DNA from 4 places in the Sphingomonas sp. LR59 genome. Region 4 is predicted to be linked to each of the others. Evidence: riboswitches for the same ligand, from Rfam matches in the RefSeq annotation. Region 4 holds a riboswitch; each other region holds the start of a gene.
The links. A riboswitch is a leader RNA that binds a small molecule or an ion and turns the genes downstream of it on or off. The one in region 4 is predicted to bind cobalamin.
Positions count from the first base shown of each region.

Region 1: linked by a shared signal. The riboswitch ahead of QP164_RS06120 (DUF1636 domain-containing protein) and the one ahead of cobW (cobalamin biosynthesis protein CobW) in region 4 are both predicted to bind cobalamin.
Region 2: linked by a shared signal. The riboswitch ahead of QP164_RS12275 (TonB-dependent receptor plug domain-containing protein) and the one ahead of cobW (cobalamin biosynthesis protein CobW) in region 4 are both predicted to bind cobalamin.
Region 3: linked by a shared signal. The riboswitch ahead of QP164_RS07090 (TonB-dependent receptor) and the one ahead of cobW (cobalamin biosynthesis protein CobW) in region 4 are both predicted to bind cobalamin.

Region 1 is NZ_JASPFL010000001.1:1,348,831-1,354,480, reverse strand. It holds gene QP164_RS06130 (NAD(P)/FAD-dependent oxidoreductase) at 1-1,149, opposite strand, end outside; gene cobO (cob(I)yrinic acid a,c-diamide adenosyltransferase) at 1,217-1,822, shown strand; cobalamin riboswitch at 2,014-2,207, shown strand; gene QP164_RS06120 (DUF1636 domain-containing protein) at 2,380-2,787, shown strand; partial or broken gene cobT (nicotinate-nucleotide--dimethylbenzimidazole phosphoribosyltransferase) at 2,784-3,796, shown strand; gene QP164_RS06110 (histidine phosphatase family protein) at 3,805-4,362, shown strand; gene cobS (adenosylcobinamide-GDP ribazoletransferase) at 4,359-5,072, shown strand; gene QP164_RS06100 (cobyric acid synthase) at 5,037-5,650, opposite strand, start outside.
Region 2 is NZ_JASPFL010000001.1:2,638,589-2,644,238, reverse strand. It holds gene cpdR (cell cycle two-component system response regulator CpdR) at 1-158, shown strand, start outside; tRNA gene QP164_RS12285 (tRNA-Val) at 203-277, shown strand; gene QP164_RS12280 (TonB-dependent receptor) at 372-2,456, shown strand; cobalamin riboswitch at 2,778-2,976, shown strand; gene QP164_RS12275 (TonB-dependent receptor plug domain-containing protein) at 3,092-4,990, shown strand; gene QP164_RS12270 (ABC transporter substrate-binding protein) at 5,094-5,531, shown strand; gene QP164_RS12265 (hypothetical protein) at 5,525-5,650, shown strand, end outside.
Region 3 is NZ_JASPFL010000001.1:1,564,294-1,569,943, forward strand. It holds gene QP164_RS07075 (DUF2254 domain-containing protein) at 1-623, opposite strand, end outside; gene QP164_RS07080 (hypothetical protein) at 675-971, opposite strand; gene QP164_RS07085 (pyridoxamine 5'-phosphate oxidase family protein) at 1,375-1,809, opposite strand; gene QP164_RS07090 (TonB-dependent receptor) at 1,965-4,004, opposite strand; cobalamin riboswitch at 4,174-4,410, opposite strand; gene QP164_RS07095 (DUF2946 family protein) at 4,601-4,969, shown strand; gene QP164_RS07100 (TonB-dependent receptor) at 5,049-5,650, shown strand, end outside.
Region 4 is NZ_JASPFL010000001.1:1,136,245-1,141,894, reverse strand. It holds gene QP164_RS05225 (TonB-dependent receptor) at 1-188, shown strand, start outside; gene QP164_RS05220 (PepSY-associated TM helix domain-containing protein) at 188-1,324, shown strand; cobalamin riboswitch at 1,355-1,572, shown strand; gene QP164_RS05215 (HoxN/HupN/NixA family nickel/cobalt transporter) at 1,782-2,804, shown strand; cobalamin riboswitch at 2,858-3,071, shown strand; gene cobW (cobalamin biosynthesis protein CobW) at 3,178-4,215, shown strand; partial or broken gene cobN (cobaltochelatase subunit CobN) at 4,224-5,650, shown strand, end outside.

The DNA of each region.
Region 1 (5,650 bases), 210 kb from region 4:
ATCGCGCTCGGGGTCGATGCCGATGACGATCCCCGAGTTCGCGTTGCGTTCGTTGCGCGAATATTGGCTCATGCCATTGGTGGCGACGCGGCCCTCCTCCGAAGTCGCTGCGACGACGGTGCCGCCCGGGCACATGCAGAAGCTATAGACGGTCCGACCGTTCTTGCAGTGGTGCGACAGGCTGTACGCCGCCGCCCCGAGATCCGGATGGCCCGCGCACGGCCCGAACCGGGCTTCGTCGATCCACGACTGCGGATGCTCGATGCGGACACCGATCGAGAACGGCTTCGCCTCGACGTGGACACCCTTGGCATGCAGCATCTCGAATGTGTCCCGCGCGCTGTGCCCGACCGCGAAGACGACGTGGTTGGCTTCGAGATAGTCGCCGGTGCTCAGGTGGAGCCCGCGGAGCTGGCGCGTGCCGGCGTCCTCGACGATGTCGAGACCGTCGACGCGCGTCGAGAAGCGGTATTCGCCGCCGAGCGCCTCGATCGTCTCGCGCATGCTCTCGACCATCGTGACGAGGCGGAAGGTGCCGATGTGCGGGTGCGCTTCGGTGAGGATCTCGGGCGGCGCGCCGGCCTTCACGAATTCGGTCAGGACTTTCCGGCCGAGATGGCGCGGGTCCTTGATCTGGCTCCAGAGCTTGCCGTCGGAGAAGGTGCCGGCGCCGCCTTCGCCGAACTGGACGTTGGATTCGGGATTGAGGACGCTCTTGCGCCAGAGGCCCCAGGTGTCCTTGGTGCGCTCGCGGACGACCTTGCCGCGGTCGAGGATGATTGGGCGGAACCCCATCTGCGCGAGGATCAGGCCCGCGAATAGGCCGCAGGGCCCCGCGCCGACGACCACCGGGCGGGGGCCGGTGTAGCTCGGGCCGCCCTTGGTGACGAAGCGATACCCCGTGTCGGGGGTGCGCTGGACGTGGCGATCCTTGCGGAAGCGCGTGAGGACGGTGTCCTCGTTCTTCAGCGTGACGTCGACCGAATAGACGAGCTGGATGTCCATCTTGTCGCGCGCATCGTGCGCGCGCCTCGCGATCGTGTAGCGGATCAGGTCGCGCGGGGTTACGCGCAGGCGATCGCGGATCGCGGCGGGGAGCGCTTCGTCGGCATGGTTGAGCGGCAGCTTGAGGTCGGTGATGCGGAGCATGCTCGGTCCTCTAGCGCCGCGCGGCGTGATCCGCCATCGGCAGTACAGAGCGCGAGCGCGAGAGGACATGATCATGCGGACCGACGACGAGCAGAATGCCAGGAGCGCCAAGCGGAAAGAGGTCCATGATAAGATCGTCGCGAGCAAGACGATCGAGAAGGGGCTGATCATCGTCCACACCGGCAAGGGCAAGGGCAAGTCGACCGCCGCGTTCGGCATGGCGGTGCGGATGATCGGCCATGGGCGCAAGGTCGGCGTGGTACAGTTCGTCAAGGGCGCGATGGCAACCGGCGAGAAGGCAATCTTCGATGCGTTCCCGGACCTGTGCGAGTTCAAGCCGATGGGGGAGGGGTTCACCTGGGATACGCAGGATCGTGCGCGCGATATCGCAGTGGCGCGCGAGGCGTGGGACGAGGTCAAGCGGATGATCGCGGATCCGTCCTATGCGATGGTGGTGGCTGACGAACTGAACATCGTGCTGCGGTATGAGTATCTGCCGGTCGACGAGGTGCTGGCGGTGTTGGCGGCGAAGCCTGAGATGACGCATGTCGTGGTGACCGGGCGGAACGCGCCCGACGCGCTGATCGAGGCGGCGGACCTGGTAACCGAGATGACGCAGGTGAAGCACCCGTTCCGGTCGGGCGTTAAGGCGCAGGCGGGCGTGGAGTTCTAGGCGGCTCCGTACTCTGCGGCCCAAAACAGCCACCGTCCGTCATCCTGACGAAAGTCAGGATCCAGAGCCACGAAGGCCACCGCCCGTTACCCTGGATCCTGACTTTCGTCAGGATGACGGGAGCGCGTGGGGATGGCTGGCGGACTTCTAACCGACGTAGCCGTGTCTTGCGCCGTGTCTTCCTCCCGCCTATCGATCCCCCCGCGACAGGTTCCCCCGACGCTCACGCGTAGGGAAATGAAAATGGGAACGGGAAACACCCGGCTGCCCCTGCAACTGTACGCGGCGAGCCATCGTGCCTCATGCCATTGGGATACTCCCGAGAAGGCGGCGCGGACGGCGTTGACCCGCGAGCCAGGAGACCTGCCCGTCGCGGTCGTCTTTCGTCCGGCCAGGGTGCGCCGAACGGACGGGTAACACCCCGAGCGACGACATCGCTTCGCGTCGCGCGGAGGCTGGAGGCGTGCGCCTCTCGCCCTTCGTGCAGTGCGGGATCGACTGTCCGAAGGGGTTCCTATGCCAAATCTACATAATGCTGCGACCGTTCGGGAACGGACATGCTGAAGCCCGCCGAGGACGGCGTCGCGGTGGTCGCGTGCAACACGTGCCGCCATTCGGCCGATGCGCGCGACGACGAGCAGGGCCAGCGCGGCGGCGCGCGGCTCGTGCAGGCGCTGAAGACGGTGCAGCAGAGCGACCCGGCCTATGCCGACGTCGCGGTGCAGGAGATGCCCTGCCTATTCGCATGCCAGGATTTCTGCACGATCCACCTGCGCGCACCCGCCAAGGTCGGCTATGTGCTCGGCCGGTTCGAACCGACCGAAGACGCCGCGCGCGCGATCCTCGATTACGCGAGGCTCTACGGCGAGAGCGCGTTCGGGCAGGTGCCGTTCAAGCAATGGCCGCAGGGCGTGAAGGGACATTTCATCACCCGCACGCCGCCCGAAGGCTTCGTCGTCGAATGACCGCGTTCGCGACGCCCGCCGGGTTTCTGGCGGCCTTGCGCGGCTTGCCGCAGGCGGACGCGGCGGCGCGATCCGCGGCGATCGCCCGGCAAGGCGAACTGACCAAGCCCCTGGGTCGCTAGGGCTGCTGGAGGATATCGCGGTGTTCATGGCCGGCTGGCAGGGCAACCCGCTGCCTCGGCTCGATCGTGGCAGCGCGGTGGTGTTCGCGGGCAATCACGGCATCGTCGCGCGCGGCGTCAGCGCGTTTCCGGCTTCCGTCACCGCGCAGATGGTGGCCAATTTCGAGCATGGTGGCGCGGCGATCAACGCGCTGTCACGTGCGGCTGGCCTCGATCTGAAGATCGTGTCGCTCGAGCTCGACCGGCCGACGGCGGATTTCACGCAAGCGCCTGCGATGTCGGAGGACGAGTGCCTTGCCGCGTTGAACGCGGGCGCGGCTGCCGTCTCGGACGCGCCGGACTTGGTGGTGCTCGGCGAGATGGGGATCGGCAATTCGACGACCGCCGCGGCGCTGTGCCTGGCGAGCTTCGGCGGGTCGGCGAGCGACTGGGTGGGGCCGGGAACCGGGGTCGACGATGACGGCATCGCGCGGAAGATCGCGGTCGTCGAGGCTGGGGTCACGCTGCACCGGGACGCGCTGAGCACGCCGTTCGAGATTTTGCGGCGGCTCGGCGGACGCGAGTTAGCGGCGATCGCGGGGGCGGTGGTCGCGGCACGGCAGGCGGGCGTGCCGGTGATGCTCGATGGGTTCATCTGCTGTGCGGCGGTCGCGACATTGGCGGCGGCGTGTCCGGACATTCTGGCGCACTGCCTTGCCGGACATGTCTCGGCCGAGCCGGGGCACCGTCTTCTGCTTGAGCGAATGGGCCTCGACCCGTTGCTCTCGCTCGGGATGCGGCTGGGCGAGGGCAGCGGCGCTGCGACCGCAACATTGCTGATTCGAGCCGCGCTGGCCGTGCATGCCGAGATGGCGACGTTCGCCGAGGCGGGCGTTTCGGCGGCGTGAGCGCGTACATGCTGCACCTGATGCGGCATGGTGCGCCCGACGTGGCGGGGCGAATGCTCGGGCGGACCGACGACCCGGTAACCAAGGGAGGGATTGCCGCCTGTATGGCACGCGCCGAGAGTCTTGCGATCGAACGGATCGAGGCCTCCGATCTGATCCGCGCACGCGCCTGTGCGGCGGCGATCGGTGAACCGCGAGGCGTTGCGGTCGAGGTCGACCCACGCTGGCGCGAACTCGATTTCGGGGCATGGGACGGGCTGGCCTCGACGGCAATCGATCGTGTCGAGCTCGCCGCATTCTACGACGATCCCGATGCGTCTCCCCCGCCTGATGGAGAGCGCTGGTCCGCGCTGCAGGACCGGGTAGCGCAGGCGTTGGCCGAGATGCCCCAGGTCTCGACACTCGTGGTGACGCATGGCGGTGCGATCCGGGCGGCGCTCGCGGACTTGTGCGGGTTCGATCGACGGCAGATCTGGGCGTTCGACTTGCCCTATGCCGCGCTGGTCTCGCTGCGCATCTGGCCGGGCCCGACGCGGACCGTGCAGATCGTCGGGCTGGCGACATGAAACGGCTGATCGTCGCGTTCGGCTTCCTGACCCGGCTGCCGATGCCGCGCGTCGACGTCGAGGCAGAGGATTTCGCGGCAGCAATCCGGTGCTACCCTGTCGTCGGTCTCGCGATCGGCCTGATCGTCGCGGCGGCCGGCTGGCTGGGCACGCTGGTGGATCCTTGGACGGGGGCCTGCGCTGCGTTGCTGGCTTGGATCGCAGTGACGGGGGCGCTGCATCTCGACGGGCTCGCCGACCTCGCGGATGGGTTGGGCGCGGCGCATGGCGATCGGACGCGGCTGCTCACGGCGATGGCCGATCCGCATATCGGGAGCTTCGGCGTCGTCGCGATTGTCAGCCAGATGCTGGCCAAGCTCGTTTTGCTCCACGTGATCGGCATGAACTGGGCTCTGATCGTCGTTCCGTTTGCTGCGAGGATGGTGCCTCTCGTCTGGGCGAGACTGTTGCCGCCACTGCGGCCCGGCGGGCTCGGCGCGGCCGTCGCCGGCGCAGTCCGAACCCGCGATCTGCTGGGGTGGGGACTGTTGCTCGCGCTCGCCGCCATCGCAGTGCCGGCGCTCATCGCTCTCCCGTTCCTCGTGCTCGCCGTCGCGGCATGGTTGCGGCGGACGCTCGGTGGTGTGACCGGCGACGCGCATGGCGCCGGGATCGAGATCGTCGAGACCGGGCTGCTAGTTGCGCTCTCGGTGGCCGGCGCGCTCGCTTAGCGCGAGCAGCGCATCGAGATCGACATGGCGTTCGAGCGTCGCGGCGATCGCATCGAGCGCGGCGTCGATCGACGCGCCATGATCGGGTCCGCTCGCCGCGACGCCGAGCCGAGCCAGCCACGCCGCGCGTTGCTCGGAGAGCGCGAGCAGGCCGTGAACGTAGCTGCCCGACACCAGCCCGTCCGCACTCGTCGCGCCTTCGGGGCTGCCATCGGCGCGGTGTCCGACCGGGCGTTCGGTCGCGGGGCCGGTGGTCGCGCCCATGTGCATCTCATAGCCCTCGAACGCCGCGCCCTGCGCTAGCCCGCGAACCCTTTCCAGTGTCTTGCGGCCGGTGAGGATCGTGTCGACGTCGAGCAGCCCCAGTCCGTCGACGCGTCCCGCCGGTCCCTCGATCCCGTCGGGATCGGCGATGCTGCGGCCGAGCATCTGATAACCGCCGCAGAGCCCGAGCACCGGCTTGCCACGCCGGTGATGCGCGCGGATATCGATGTCCCAGCCTTGCGCGCGGACGAAGGCGAGGTCGGGGATCGTCGCCTTCGAGCCGGCGAGCACGATCATGTCGACGTCCGGGATCG
Region 2 (5,650 bases), 1.5 Mb from region 4:
TGCGCGTGATGTTCATCACCGGCTTTGCGGCGGTCACCCTGAAGGCCGGGCGGGCGATGCCGCAGGCCCGCGTCCTGTCGAAGCCGTTCCACCTGCGCGACCTGGTCGCCGAGGTCGATCGGCTGTTCGAGATGGATAATGTCACCGGCATGCATTGAGCGCTTGCACCCCGCGATAAGCGCGGCTAGTGGAGCGCTCCGGCGGGCGTGTAGCTCAGTGGTAGAGCACTGTGTTGACATCGCAGGGGTCGCAAGTTCAATCCTTGCCACGCCCACCACAGAAAGCCCCGCTAACCTCCGGGTTAGCGGGGCTTTTTGCTGTCTGGGCGTTTCCGACCTTCCGGTATCGTGAAAAGCTGTCATGCGGCACGGATGATCCGCTTCTCGATTTCCGCCACCGCTATCCTGTCATCCAGCGTCCTGCTGTCGCCTGGCGCCGTGCTTGCGCAGTCCGACGTGCCGCCGCCGCCCGCCGCCGACAGTCCGGCCGAGATCGTCGTGACCGGGCGCGGATTGGCCGACGCACCCGGCGACCGCGCCTATTCGATCGTTACGATCGGGCGCGACCGGATCCAGGCGAATGCGAGCAACCGGCTGGAGAGCGTGCTGGCCGACGTCGCCGGGTTGCAGCAGTTTCGTCGCTCGGATTCGCGCAGTGCCAACCCGACCAGCCAGGGGATTTCATTGCGCGGGATCGGCGGCAACGCCTCCAGTCGCGCGCTGCTGATCTTCGACGGCGTGCCGCAGGCGGATCCGTTCGGCGGCTGGGTCGCATTCCCGGCCTATGCGACGGGGCGGCTAGGGCGCATCCGCGTGACGCGCGGCGGTGGCAGCGGCTATCAGGGACCGGGCGCGCTGGCCGGGACGGTCGAACTGGAGAGCGCGACGCCTGACGACCTGACACCGTTCCAGGGCAGCGTCGCCTATGGCAGCCGCGATTCGGTCGATGCGCAAGGGTCGGCGGCGCTGGTGCGCGGGTCGGGGTTTGCGACCGTGTCGGGCGCGTACGCGCGCGGTGACGGCTTTACGCCGACCGTCGCGGAGAGCCGCGGGATCGTCGATCGGGCCGCGCCATACGAGCAGGCGTCGGGCGCGTTGCGGACCGTCGTCGGGATCGGCGCGAAGACCGAATTGCAGATGAATGCGAGCGCGTTCACCGATCGGCGCGATCGGGGGAGCGACTTCACCGCGAATAAAAGCGAGGGGGCCGATGCGAGCATCCGGCTGATCGGGCGGGGCGCGTGGGGCTATTCGGCGCTGGCGTATCTGCAGACGCGCGCGTTCGCGAGCAGCTTCAACAGCATCAATGCCGCGCGGACGACCGCGATCCAGTCGCTGAACCAGTATAATACGCCTGCCACCGGGCTTGGCGGTCGGATCGAGATTGCGCCGCCGCTGGGCGAGACCATTACGCTCAGGCTGGGCGCGGATATCCGCGACGTGAGCGGCAAGACGCAGGAGCTCTATACGTTCGTCAACGCGGCGCCGACGCGACGGCGCGAGGCTGGCGGGAGCACGACGACGACCGGCGTGTTCGCCGATGGAAGCCTGGTCGCGGGCGACCTCACGTTCAGCCTTGGCGGGCGGGTCGACTGGTGGTCGATCGATGGCGGCTATCTGACGGAACGGCCGCTGGCGACCGGGGCTGCGCTGACCAACCTGCGCTACGCGGAACGCGACGGCAGCGAGACGACCGGGCGGGCAGGCGTGGCATACCAGCCAGTCGAGGCGATCACGCTGCGTGTCGCCGGCTATCGTGGCTGGCGATTGCCGACGCCCAACGAACTGTACCGGCCGTTCCGGGTCGGCAACGACGCGACCGCGGCGAACGCCTTGCTGTCGCCAGAGCGGCTGACCGGGGTCGAGGGTGGCGTCACGCTGACGCCAACGCCGGGGGTCAGCATCGCCGCGACCTATTTCTACAACCGGCTGAAGGATGCGATCGCCAACGTCACGACGACCAACCCGCCGCAGGTGCTGCCGGGGGTCGCCACCTACCGCGTCCGCCAGAACCTCGATGCGATCCGCGCGCATGGCTTCGAACTGGATGCTGCGTATCGACCGGGTCCGCTGGGCGTGCAGGCATCGTGGTCGCACACGAACTCGAAGGTCGAGGGTTCGGGGATCACCGCCGCGCTGGACGGCTTGCAGCCAGCGCAGACCCCGCGCGACCAGGTGTCGGGGACGGTCGACTGGCGGCACGATGCGGCGGCGCTGTCGCTGACCGTGCGTCATGTCGGCCGGCAGTTCGACGACGACCAGAACACGCGGGTGCTTGGGGCCGCGACGACGCTGGATGCCTATGCTGCGCTGCCGATCCTGCGCTCGCTTGTCGCCGAACTAAGCGGGGAAAATCTATTCAACGAGCGCGTCGAGGCAGGGATTAGCGGCGCGAACATCGTCGAACGCGCAACGCCGCGGACGATCTGGGTGGGGCTGCGCTACGGGGGGCGCTGATATTCGATCCGTCGCTTGCCAAGAGAAACGAAGACAGCATGTTTCCCCGCGAAGGCGGGGACCCAGTCTGGGCTCCCGCCTTCGCAGGAGAACAAGGGAAAGCGACGTCCTGACCAACACGCCACCACCCCGGCGGAGGCCGGGCCCAGTTGGCAAGGTCGCGGTAACGAAGGACCGCGCTCCGTCAGCGACGTTCCCCAACTGGGCCCCGGCCTCCGCCGGGGTGGTGCGATAGACGGTGAGCCAGCTTTACCGCCAGCGCGTGCTATCGCGGGTCGATGCTCATTATCCCCCGCGTTGACCCGTGTCTGGCGTGCGACTAATGCCACTCCCGTGAAGGGTTCCCGGCGACGGGATCAAAAGGGAAGTCGGTGCGCGGGAATCCGCAAGACCGGCGCTGTACCCGCAACTGTGACCGGATAGCGGCCACCCCGAATATGCCACTGGGTTTCGACCTGGGAAGGCGGGGTGGGCGCGATGACCCGGAAGCCAGGAGACCTGCCTCTCACGGTCGATCCACTGCGCGGGCGGGTGTCCGGCGCGGACGAGTGCTCCGGTCCAGCCGGGTTTCCTCGAGCGAGAGACGTCTGGCCGCCCCGCGAATGGTCGCAGGCGGTTCTGCTTAGGACGTACCCATGACGAAATTCTTCCTTCTGCTCGGCGCCGCGGCGATCGCAGCGCCCGCTTTTGCCCAGACCATCCCCGATCCCGACGCTTCCGAAGTCGTCGTCACCGCGACCCGCGCCGCGCAACCGCTGAGTGAGATCGGCCAGGCCGTCACCGTCATCGACCGCGCAGAGATCGAGCGCCGCCAGACCGTTGTCGTCTCCGACCTGCTCGCGACCACGCCGGGCGTGACGGTAACGCGCAATGGCACCATCGGCGCGCTGACCAGCGTCCGTATTCGCGGTGCCGAGGCGGACCAGACGCTCGTCGTGATCGACGGCGTCCGCGTCAACGATCCGTCGTCGACCGGCGGCGGCTTCAACTTCGGCAATCTCCTCTCGAGCTCGGTCGAGCGGATCGAGGTGCTGCGCGGCCCGAACTCGGTGCCATGGGGCAGCCAGGCGATCGGTGGCGTCGTCAACATCATCACCGCCGCACCGACCGAAGGCATTCAAGCACGCGCCAACGCCGAATATGGCTACGCCGACAGCGTGTTCGCGAGCGCGGGCGTCTCGGGCAAGTCCGGGCCGGTGTCGGGCTCGCTGACCGGCGGCTATCTGCGCACCGACGGCATCTCGTCCGCCGCCAGCGGCACCGAGCGCGACGGCTATCGCCAATATGGCGCGACCGGGCGCGTGGGCGTCGAGTTCGCGCCGGGCATCGGCCTCGACCTGCGCGGCTATTTCGCCGACAGCCGCGTCGAGATCGACGGCTTCCCGGCCCCCGATTACGTGCTCGCCGACACGCCCGAATATTCGAAGACGCGCGAGGCTTACGGTTACGCAGGGCTGCACGCGAACTTCGCCGACGGCCGGTTCAACAACCGCGTCGCGTTCACGATCGCCGACATCAACCGCGACAATTACGACCCGAGCTTTGGCAGCGATCCGACCTTCATCGGTCGCGGCCGCAGCGAACGCTACGAATACCAGGGCGACTTCCGCCCGCTCGACCAGGTCCGCGTGGTCGCGGGAGTCGAGCGCGAGAACAGCCGCTTCAATGACGGCTTCACCTTCGCGGATACCGGCATCACCAGCGTCTACGGCCAGCTGATCGTCAAGCCGCTCGATATCCTCACCATCACCGGCGGCGTCCGCAACGACGATCACGACGATTTTGGCAGCCACACCACATTCGGCGCGAACGCGGCGCTGGCGTTGCGCACCGGCACGACGATCCGCGCAAGCTATGGCGAAGGCTTCAAGGCACCGACCCTGTACCAGCTCTTCTCCGACTACGGGAATCGCGGCCTCGATCCGGAGACCGCGCGCAACTTCGACGTCGGGGTCGAGCAGGCGTTCCTCGCCAACCGGGTCCGCGCAGGCGTGACCTATTTCAACCGCCGTACGCGCAACCAGATCGACTTCCGCGATTGCAGCCCGGCGGAGCAGACGACCGCCGGTTCAATCTGCATCGACCGCCCGTTCGGCGTCTACGACAATATCGCCCGCGCCGAGGCGGACGGCGTCGAGTTCACCTTGGCGCTGCGCCCGGTCGACGCGCTGACGCTGACCGCGAACTACAGCTATATCGACACCGAGAACCGCTCGATCGGCAGCGATTTCGGCAACGATCTCGCGCGCCGTCCCAAGCAGACCGCGAGCGTCGACGCCGATTACCGGTTCGCGTTCGGGCTGTCGGTCGGCGGCACCGTGACGATGGTCGGCGACAGCTTCGACGACGCCGCCAACACCGTGCGGCTCGACGGCTATGCGCTGGCGGGTGTCCGCGCGGAAATGCCGATTACCGACCGGATCGCGCTGTACGGCCGCGTCGATAACCTCACCGACTCGCGGTACGAGACGATCGCGGGCTACGGCAATTACGGTCGCGCGGCGTATGGCGGCGTGCGGTTGCGGCTGAAGTGAGGCGCGGGGCGATCCTCCTCGCGCTCCTGCTCGGGGGCTGCGCGCAATCCCCGGCGCGGGCGGCGGCGGCGGGATCGTCTCGACCAATCCGTGCGTGGATTCGGTGCTGGTCCGGATCCTGCCCGCATCGCGGATCGCCGGGATCAGCCATTATTCGCAGGACCCGGCGGCGACCTCGATCCCGCTGACCGTAGCGCGCCGGTTTCGCGGCATCGCCGGGACCGCCGAGGAGGTGATCGCGCTCCACCCCGATCTCGTCATCGCCAGCACGTATACGCCGCCGGCGACCCAGACGGCCTACGCGCGGGCGGGACTGAAGACCCTGCTGCTCGGCATCCCGGACTCGATCGCGGAGAGCCAGGCACAGGTGAAGCAGATTGCCGACGCGGTCGGTGCGCCCGCGGGTGGCGCGCGGATCAATGCCGATATCGATCGCGCGGTGGCGCGCTGGAGTCGCAAGGATGGGCCCAAGGATGACATGCCGCCCAGCGCTCTGCTCTATATCAGCGGCGATCTCGCAACCGGGGGAGCACGTTGCTGAACGAGATGATGACCCGCGTCGGCTTCCGCAACGCCGCCGCCAGCTACGGCCTGACGCATACCGGCACGCTGTCCGCGGAGACGATCGTGACCCAGCCGCCGGCCATCGTGATCGCCCCC
Region 3 (5,650 bases), 430 kb from region 4:
TTCGTAGCGGTCGTGGCATGATCGTCGGGCGAACTGCCGACAAAGCGGGGGAAGCGATCGTCAATGCCGCGCAGCAAGCGGTCGCCGACGTCCTCGATCACACTATTGATGTGAATTTTGGATGGTACATGGTGGATAAAATAGATCAGCACCGCGATCGAGCAGAGCGCCAGTAGCACGCCGACCAGCAGCGCCAGATTGGGCACGAAGCCATAGCCACCTGACTCGTCAGCCGAGTGGATCGTGCGGAGCACTAGCAGGCAATACAGGAACGTCGCGATAAAGGTGCCGAGCGTCACTTGGTTGCCGCGGTCGCGCATGAAGTTGGTCAGCAGGCGGGGACCATATTGGCCGGATGCATACACTACTGCGGCGATCGTGACGGAGAACACCGTACCGGCCACCGTGATCATCGACCCGCCGACCGACGACAGCACCTGCCGCGCACCATCCGGTCGCGAGGCATATAGCCAGACATAGCCGTCCATCCAGGACGAGCCCACCTTCGTATCCAGTGCCACCATGCTACCTGCCAGCAATATTGCGGCGATGGCCATGACGGTGGGGACGAACCAATAGCTGGAACCGAGGTAATCGGTCAGACGGCGAAAGCCGGCGTTCATGAGGCAAGGCTTTCGACAGATGCCCGGCCGACTAGCGGCCGGGCAGAAAAATCAACGGACAGCTGCGGCCTGATTGGCGACTATGGCGTCGCGCTGTTGCTGGCTCATGCCGGCAACGTTCATATCAGCTGCCTCGATGGCGTCAGAGCGGGAGTCGCCGACCTTGCGTGCCTTGTCGGCACGATTATCGAGCTGCGCTGCCTGATTACGCAAATCATCGGCATTCGCTTCCATGGCGTCAGCACGGGTATCCGCTGCATTCTCGACGCGATCAGCAAGCTTGTCCGACGGACTTTTATTGCAAGCCGCGAGCGGGAGTACGGCGGCAAGTGCCGCCAGGGTGATCATTGATTTCAAGGCATCTCTCCTGACAAAGCGCCAGGGTGTGTCCCGGGCGCGCCGAGCTCACTGTCCGGTTTATATCAACTGCGAAACGACCAAGGGGTTCCAGACACAGGTTAAGTGCAAGCGGCTGGAAGGATTACCGATTTTTCGGTTAGTTGATCTCGGTGCTCGTATGTGGCTGGCAAAGATGGTCCGGTTTTGCCGGATTTTCGCCTGTCGACCGGATACGAGCCTTGAGGATGCCCGGGATGCCGCCTGCCCATTCTTATCGGGAGCCAGCCCCAGTTATGGTAACGTACGAGCGATAACGTCTAAAAGAAAAAGGCATTTGATACGCCCAAAAGACAGAACTCCCGCGAAGCACCCGCGCGAAAGTTCTGTATTTGACAAGCTTTTGGCGGCTTTCTCAGATAGCGATTTCGCCCTCGTCACTACCGTCCCAGTAACGAATTGCCTTTGCGTCGACACGGATCATCACAACGCCGGGTGTGTCGATGCCCTGAGGAAAATACCGATCGAGATCCTTGGTCCAGTGATCGGCGAACGCGACTTTGTCCTCGATTAGCGCAGCGGCTCCTTCGACAGCTACAAACAGCGGGGGACCACCGAGCATACCGACGGCGCCGGTATAGCTAAGCGTGACGTGAGGATCGGCGCGCAGGTCAGCAATCTTCCGTGATTTTTCGTAGGCAAAAAAGTAGCTGTCACCTTGATATTCGACATCGCCATTGTTGCTCATCGGGCGGGCCGTCATCGTTCCGTTGGATGAGCGAGTGGCCATCATTGTGAAGTCCAACTTTGCCATCTTTTTCGACAGTTCGTGTAGGCTGAGGTCCGACATCGTATTGCTCCTTCAAAGTGGGCTATGACATTTGCTCGAGTGTTTACAACGAACGTGGTGATGTGTCGGCCGCGTGAGATAACGGGAGTGTTTTATCCATACCGAAATTCAATGGTCGCCAGCTTCATCCGAAGCTGGCGACCATCTGGCACTGCCTAGAAATTCACCCGGGCACCCAGGCGCAAGGTGCGTGGCTCAACTACGCGGCTCAACCGGCCATCCGTCGGCCCTGAGGCGTCGAACGAGGGAATGTAGGACTCGTAGAAATAGGCGATGTCCTTGTCGCGGCTGTCGAGGATGTTGAGCACCTCACCGTACACGTCGAACCGCCCGATCTTGCGAGCCGCGCGGACGTTGACGACGGTGCTTCCTGTATCTCGGACGCTGTTGTCTTCGATCAAAGGATAGGGCCCAAGGTGGCGGACGCGAGCGCTTGCCTCCCAAGGATTGAGCACCAGCGCGATCCCGGCGGATGCGGCGTTCTCGAAGGCGTTGGGAATGCGATCGCCATTGTCGTTGCGCGATCGGCTTGCCGTATAGTTGCCGTCGATCGCAAGCCACGGCCTGGGCCGCCAGAACGCCACCAGTTCATAGCCACGACGCTCGCTGGCACCGGTCGGTTCAACCGCGTTGGAATCTCCAACGAAGCGCAGTTCGCTGTCGACGTCGAGCCACCAATAGGTCGCGGTCAGCGTAATGCCGGGTAACTGCCACCGGGCGCCGACTTCACGGCCGTTGCCGCGGACCAGCACAGGCACCGGCGTTTCGACGTTTACCGCGCCGCGGACGTCGTTGGAGTGGAACCCACGTCCCCAGTTGCCGTAGAACTCCAGCCGATCGGTCGGCGAGTACGCGATCGATGCCTTGGGCGACAGGGTCGTGTCGTCGCCACTGCCTTCCCCGGCCAACACGGCCGCCTGATCCCGCGCGCGAACGACGTAGTGATAATAATCTCCACGAACCCCACCGATCAGGCGGAGGCCCGTAACCGGCGTCCACGTCGCTTCGCCATACAATGCCGCCGACGCTTCCTCGACATGGTAGCGACCGAGCGACGACAGGAACGATCGCGCGCTGGTGCGATAGACACCGACGCTGCCGATATGGTCGTAGCGCTCTTCGGTACCGAGCGAGACGGCGAGAGCTGGTGCGAGCGTCCAACGCTTTTCGCCCCTCGCGCCGACGATCCAGCGTTTGTCGAACTGGCGGATCTGTGCGCTGGTCCCGTCCGGGTCGGTGTAGGTCGGGTTCGAATACATCGACCAGTCGTAGAACTGACCATAGACATTGGCGTGCCAGTCAGGCTGGCGGACCGCGACGTTGCCGACGAGCCGTGTCGTTTCGCCGCGTGCCGTCGGATCGGGTGAGCAGAACACGTCCTTGCAGAGCGCGGTACCAATTATGCGCTCGGGAATCTGTTCGGTCGGACGCCAGGTCGCGCGGTAGGCGTTGAGCGAGGCTTCGACCTGGCCTGCGCCAGCTGGAGCGGTATACTTCGCGAAGCCAGATGCGTGTCGCAGATGCTCAGGCTCCTCCCATGGTCCGTCGTAGACCTTGGTTTGCGCGACGAGCGTCAGTTTCCCCGGACCAATCCCGTCAATCGTCCCGCCCGCGGCGATCCGACCATAGCCATAAGAGCCGCCCTCGACCGAAAGCCACGGCCGGGCAAAGCTGTCGATCGTGGTCATGTAGGCAGCCCCCGCCAGCGCGAAGTCGCCGCCATCGGCACGGTATGGCCCTTTGCGAAAATCCTCGCGCGCGACGATCTCCGGGATCAGTCCGTTGAGATCGAGATAGCCTTGGCCATGACCGTGGGTGCGCAGGTTCATTTGCACCCCGTCGATATAAGTTGTGAAGTCCGAACCGTGATCGAGATTGAAGCCACGCAGGAAATACTGGTTGGCCTTGCCGCTTCCCGAATGCTGCGCAGCGACCATGCCAGGTATCGCCTCTAGCAGTTCGGCAACGCGCAGCAGCGGGCGAACCAGAAGGTCGGCACCGGCGACGGTGCCCTCACTTGCTGCATGCGCAACACCGATCTTCGCTTCGCCGCGGCCGAACACGACAATGTCGTTTGGTGCCTGTGACGGCACAGCCTCGGTGTCTTGCCCCTGAGCCCATGCTGGTGTGGTGCTACATGCCGAAGCTATAGCCACGCATTCGAGCCATTTTGTTCGTAATCTCAGATTCTTCATGTCCGTCCCCCGTGCGCCAAGCGACTTCGGACGGGGGCGTCCGCTGCGAACGGTCGGCACGCGTCGACAGGCGGACGCAAGCGCCCGCGACACGAACCGATGCGACCCCCGCCGCTCGTTCGTCGCTCAGACGGAAGAACCGTGCCCCGACCATCCCCTGGACCAAAGCAAGAGCGACCAGACGCTGGCAGGTCTCCTGGCTCACGGGTCGTCGCTCGATATACGGCCTTCCCGGATCTCGGCCGTTACGGCGTTGGTCCAGTGGCTGCACCCTCCAGAAGAGGACGCGATGTACGTCTCGCTCGCCGCTTACAGTTGCAGGGACAGCCTCGGCTTCGGGAGAGCGTCTCCCACACCGTGTTCCCTATTAAGTCCCTCTCGGGACACCAGCGCGATCATTGTCGGGTCGGAGATACCTCTCCGGCCTGACGGACAATGCGTACCGGGGAAGGTTCCGATCGGCAAGACAGCCTCGGCCTTCTCTGATCCCGTCCGTTTACAGGGGAGATCGACACGGCAATGACAGGACTGCCTGCCTGCGCTACCCGCATTCGGTGTTCGCCGTTCGTCGCCTCCTAGCGCAACGCTACTTCGCTGTGCTCGTATGCGCGGCAACGCTGTTGCTCAAGCTGCTGGTACCGGCCGGGTACATGATTGGCAGCGAGCACGGCCGGATCACGATCGAGCTCTGTTCCGGCGTGGCTCCTCGAGCCGTAACGATGGCAATGCCGGGGATGCACGGCGACATGCCCGATCACGGCAAGTCGAAGGATCATGGCAAGGCTGACATGCCCTGCGCCTTTGCGGGCCTGTCGGCAGCATCGCTCGGTGCGATCGATCCTATTCAGCTCATCACCTTAATCGTTTTCGTCATGGCGGTCGGGCTGTCACCGGCCGTGCTGCCGGCGATCATTCGCCGCAGCCATCTTCGGCCTCCGCTTCGAGGTCCACCGGCCCTCCTTTGACCACCTGATCGCGTGCTCCTTCAGGAGCAACCACGTCCACGGCTCGCGTGCTTTCGCGGGGCCGGTCAAAGGCCTATTCATGATCCGATCCCACTTGTTGGCGGGGGCATGCCTGCCCTGCCTCCTGCTCGCCGTACCAGCATCTGCTCAGGATCTGGTGGCCCCTCCCACGAAGGCCGACGCAACGGCGACCAACACGCTGAGCGATGGACCAGCGGAAACCAACGACATTATCGTCACCGCGCTGAAACGCCCGCAAGCGCTCAAGGACGTGCCCGCAAGCGTCACCATCCTTCCTGCCGACCTGCTGCGCCGCCTCAATGCGCAGGACTTCTCCCGCGTCGCGGACTCCGTGCCGGGCCTGGCCTTCGCGACCACCGGGCCCGGCAACTCGCAATATATCATACGCGGGATCGGCGGGGTGGGGTTCGTCCAGTCGCCGACGACGGGCGTCTACCTCGACGAGACCCCGCTTCAGACCCGCGCACTCCGCGGCTTTTCGCAGCCCGACCCGCAGCTGTTCGACGTCGCTCGGGTCGAAGTGCTGCGCGGACCGCAAGGCGTGTTGTTCGGGTCGTCGTCGATGGGCGGCCTGGTCCGCATCGTGACCAACCAGCCGGATGCCACCAAGATCGCCGCACTGAGTCAGGCGAGCGTTGCGACCGTTACCGATGGCGGCAC
Region 4 (5,650 bases):
GCTACGGCGATTATGTCGTGCTCAATGCGGAGGTAGCGTACAAGCTGACGCCGACGATTGAGATCTCCGCGCAACTCAAGAACCTGGCGAACGAGCGCTACGAATATGTCTGGTACGACGGCACTCAGCGGCTGCACGCACCGGCGGATCCAAGATCGCTGTTCGGTGCGGTCCGGTTGACGCTCTGATGACACGCCGGCCACCGCTGCGCGTGATCGTGCGGCGCATCCACCTCTGGCTGGGGCTGTCGATCGGCGCGCTGTTCGCGTTCGCCGGGCTGACCGGCAGCATCCTCGTCTTCTATCCGGAGATCGACGCGGCGCTCAGCCCGGCGTTGCGCGCGATACCGAACGGTGCGCGGCCGGTATCGTGGCAAGCGGTCGTCGACACGCTCCACCGTGAGCATCCGGGTCGCACCGGCGCGTGGCGGATCGAAGTCACGACGGATGGCGGCGCGATCCCGGTCCGCTATTATAAGCCCAAGGAAACCACCGGTCGCGACTTCGCGCCCCTGCTTGCCTGGATCGACCCGGTGCGGCTGACGACGATCCGCACCGGCTTCTGGGGCGATACCATCGTCACCTGGATCTACGACCTCCATTACCGGCTGCTACTTGAGAAACCCGGTGGCATCGTCATGGGGATCGCAGGAATCGTTATGCTGCTGATGATCGCCAGCGGGATCTGGGCGTGGTGGCCGCGCCCCGGCGGCTGGTGGCGCGCGCTCCGCTTCAAGCGCGACGCCGCCCCGATCCGGCGGCTGTACGACTGGCACAAGCTGATCGGCGTGGCCGGCGCGATCCTGCTGCTCGTCGTCACCGCGACCGGGGTGATGCTCGACCTCCCCGACCAGACGCGCTCCGTAATCGGACGCGCCTCACCGCTATACCACATGCCGTCGCTTAAGGTTGTCGCGCCGGGCGAGCCCTTATCGGTCGACCGACTGGTCACGGTCGCCGAGCGCCGCTTTCCCGGTGCCGCGCTCGCCTGGATCGAAACCCCCGCCTCGCCGACCGGCACCATGCGGATTAACCTCGCGCAGGACGGCGAGCCAAGCCGCCGCTTTCCGCGCACTAACGTCTGGCTCGATCCCTATACCGGCGCCATCCTCGCGACCCGCAACGGCCTCGCCGAGACACGCGGCGACACCGTGATGAACTGGCTCCACCCGCTGCACGGCGGCGAGGCGTTCGGACTGCCAGGACGCGTTCTCGCCTTCGCCGCCGGGATCGTCCCGATCGCGCTGTTCGTAACCGGCGTGCTGCGCTGGCAACGACGGCGGCACCCGCAAAGGACGATTGGCACCCGGCACGAACCCGGCTAGCACGACGCCCGAGCGGCCGGTTCGACCGGTGGCTTGCTAGATCGCGTCGGTGCCCGGAAGGGCTTGATTGGGAATGCGGTGCGGACGGTTCGCCGTCTTATGCCGCGGCTGTCCCTGCAACTGTAAGCGGCGAGCGAAGCGCACGAGCCCTCTGCGCGAAGGCAGCCACTGGGCCGCAAGGCCTGGGAAGGCGGTGCGCCGAGCCTTGACCCGCGAGCCAGGAGACCTGCCGGCGTCTGGTCGCTCTTGTCCCGGTCCAGGGGGTGGCCGAGGCACGGTGAACGCCGCCTGCGTGACACTGGCTGAGCGACGACCATGTGGCGGGGGCCGCATCGGCGTCGTGCGTCGGCCGCTCATGGCGTCCGGTCGTCGTATGGCCCGGCCGTTCGCGGCAGGCCCCCGTCCTCGTCGGACGCTGCGGGGCTATTGCATGACGACTTTAACGATTGAGCGACCGATGCGAGTTTCGACACGCAAGCGCATCGGCTGGATGTTCATTGGGCTAATCGTGGCCAACATCGCCGCCTGGTGCTGGGCATTCTCGCTGTTCCATGCGCAACCGCTGATGCTAGGCACGGCGTTATTGGCCTGGGGTCTCGGCCTGCGCCACGCGGTCGATGCGGACCACATCGCCGCGATCGACAACGTGACGCGGAAGCTCATGCAGGACGGCCAGCGGCCGATCGCGGTCGGCTTCTGGTTCGCGATCGGCCATTCGGGGATCGTGCTGATCGCTGCCGTCGCGATCGCGCTCACCGCCAGTGCGCTGTCGCAGTTCGAGGCATTCAAGCAGGTCGGCGGCGTGGTCGCGACGACGATCTCCGCGCTGTTCCTGTTCACGATCGCAGCGATGAACCTGATCATACTCCGCTCGGTCTGGCGCACCTTCGGTCATGTCCGCAGCGGCGGGACGTATGTCGAGGAGGATCTCGACCTGCTGCTCGGCAACCGCGGGCTGCTCGCACGGCTGTTCCGGCCGATGTTCCGGCTGGTCACGCGCAGCTGGCATATGGCACCGCTCGGCTTCTTATTCGGGCTAGGCTTCGACACCGCCACGGAGGTTGCGATCCTGGGCCTTTCCGCCAGTCAGGCCGCCGACGGTCTCTCGATCGGCATCGTCCTCGTGCTCCCGGTGCTGTTCGCGACCGGCATGGCGCTGGTCGACACCGCGGACGGCGTCGTCATGCTCGGCGCGTACGAATGGGCGTTCGTGAAGCCGATCCGCAAACTTTATTACAACATCACCATTACGCTGATCTCCGCGATCGTCGCGATAGCGATCGGCGGGATCGAGACGCTCGCGCTGCTTGGCGCAAAGCTCGGCCTGACCGGCGGCATCTGGGATCTGGCAGCCGCACTCGGCGAGAACTTCAACGGCCTGGGCTTCGCGATCATCGGCCTGTTCGTGCTGTGCTGGGTCCTGAGCTTCGCCATCTACCGCTGGAAACGCTTCGATGAGATCGAGGTCGTGCACGGATAGCTGGCGGCGTGGCGGAAAGTCCTCTAACCCACCCCCGAGGCTCGGTTTCACCGAACCTCACAGATCGCGCCGGTGCCCGGAAGGGCTTGAATGGGAATGCGGTGCGGGAGGAGTCCTCCCAATGCCGCGGCTGTCCCTGCAACTGTAAGCGGTGAGCGAGACGCACACGTCCTTCGTTTCGGAGGGCAGCCACTGGGGAAACCTGGGAAGGCGTACGTCGAGCCTCGACCCGCGAGCCAGGAGACCTGCCAGCGTTATGGTCGCTCTTGCTACGATCCAGGGGATGGTCGCGGCACGGTACTCCGTCTGAGCGACGAACGCGTGCGACCGAAAGGTCGTGCGTGCGTGTGCTTTAGACGTCGAGGAAATAATCATGTCCGATCTTTCAAAGGTCCCCGTTACCATCGTCACCGGCTTCCTGGGCGCCGGCAAGACTACGCTCATCAGCCACCTGATCCGTCATGCGAACGGCCGCCGGCTCGCCGTCGTCGTCAACGAGTTCGGCACTCTGGGGATCGACGGCGACATCCTCAAGGGCTGCGCGATTCCGGATTGCCCGGCCGAGAACGTCGTCGAGCTGGCGAACGGCTGCATCTGCTGCACCGTGGCAGACGACTTCATCCCGACCGTCGAGACGCTGCTCGCGCTCGACCCGCGCCCCGACCACATCCTGATCGAGACGTCCGGCCTCGCGCTGCCCAAGCCGCTGCTCAAGGCATTCGACTGGCCCGCGATCCGCTCACGCATCACCGTCGACGGCGTCATCGCACTCGCCGATGCCGAAGCGGTCGCCGCCGGTCGCTTCGCACCCGACGTCGCCGCGCTCGATGCACAACGCGCTGCCGACCCGAGCGTCGATCACGAGACGCCTTTGTCGGAAGTGTTCGAGGACCAGCTCGCCTGCGCCGATCTGGTGCTGTTGACGAAGGTCGATCTCGCCGGACCCGAAGGCGTCGCCAAGGCGCGCGCGGTGATCGCTGCCGGGTCCGCACGACCGCTGCCGGTCATCGACCTCACCGACGGCATCATCGATCCGCGCGTGATCCTGGGCCTCAACGCCGCTGCCGAGGACGACATCGCCAGCCGCCCCTCGCATCACGACGGCGAAGACGATCACGAGCATGACGATTTCGACAGCGTCGTCGTCGAGCTGGGCGAGATCGCCGACCCCGCCGACCTGACCGCGAAGATCGAGGCGCTCGCCCGCAGCGCGGACATCCTCCGCGTGAAGGGCTATGCAGCCGTCACCGGCAAGCCGATGCGCCTGCTCGTCCAGGCGGTCGGCGCGCGCGTCCGCACGCAGTACGACCGCCCATGGCGCGCCGGCGAACAGCGCCGCACGCAACTGGTGGTCATCGCCGAGCACGACCGCATCGACGAGGCCCGCATCAAGGCCGCGCTGGACGCCTGAGGCCGACGATGCACGTCGTCTTCCGCGAGACCCACGGGCTGGAGGAAAGCGCGGTCCCGCAGGACCTCGCCCAATCCCCTGCGGACCTCGTCGTCCTTTCCTTCTCAGACGGTGACCTCGGCGCATTCGCTGCGGGCTGGAGACGTGCGGACGCTGCCGGAAGCCGATTGCCGTCGCTACGCCTGGCGAACCTGACCGCGCTCCAGCATCCACTCTCGGTCGACACCTATGTCGAGCAGACGCTGGCGGGCGCGAAGGGCATCCTGATCCGGCTGATCGGCGGGCGCTCCTACTGGAGTTACGGCCTGCAACAGGTCGAAAACCTTGCGCGGGAGAAGGGCATCGCGCTGGTCGTCCTCGCCGCAGACGGCCGCATCGACACGCGCCTCGACGCCGCCTCGACGATCCCGCTGTCGACGCTGCGCCGTTTGGCGCATCTCTGCGACACCGGCGGCGCGGTCGCGGCGCAGGCGGCGCTGGCCCAGTTCGCGCTGGCTGCGGGGTGCTACGCCGGCCCCGTCACCGGCGTCCGCGCGATTGCCGATGTCGGCGGCTGGCAGCCACATGACGGCGTGACATGCCCGGCCGCGTTCGCCCTGAACGCGACACGCCCCCGCGTACTGACCGTGTTCTACCGCTCGTATCTGACCGCCGCGGACCTCGACCCGATCGAAGCGCTCCACGTCGAACTTTCCGCGAGAGGGTTCGACGTCATCGGCCTCTTCGCGCCTTCGCTCAAGGCACCGGATGCAGCCGGCTGGATGAGCCGCTGGGTCACAGCCCTGAAGCCCGCTGCGATCGTCAACGCCACCGCCTTCTCCGCCCGCAGCGCGGCCGATACCACGCCGCTCGACGACGCGAACGTCCCCGTCTTCCAGATCTCGCTCGCCACCTCCGACCGCGCAGCCTGGGCCGGCGCCACCCGCGGCCTGTCGCCCGCCGACCTCGCCATGCACGTCGTCCTCCCCGAAGTGGATGGCCGCCTCTTCGCAGGCGTCGCCAGCTTCAAGGAAGCCGCGACCAGAGACGGCGACCTAGAATACACCCGCCGCGAACACCGCGCTGACCCGGCACGCATCAACGCCATCGCCGCGCGCATTGAGGCCTGGACGAAACTCGCCAGCAAACCCGTCGCCGACCACCGCATCGCGATCGTACTGTCGACCTACCCCGGCAAGGCGTACCAGATGGCGCACGCCGTCGGTCTCGACGCGCTCGCCTCGACGCAAGCAATCCTCGCTGACCTTACCGAAGCCGGCTACGCGATCACCTCGGACGCCAACGATCTCACGACATCACGCATTCACTGGCCACTCGAAGAGTATCGCAAAGCCCTCGCGCAACTGCCCAAAGCGCTCCGCGAGGACCTCCGGCAAAGCTGGGGCGACCCCACCGAGGACTTCACCTTCACCGCGATCGATCACGGCGGGGCGCT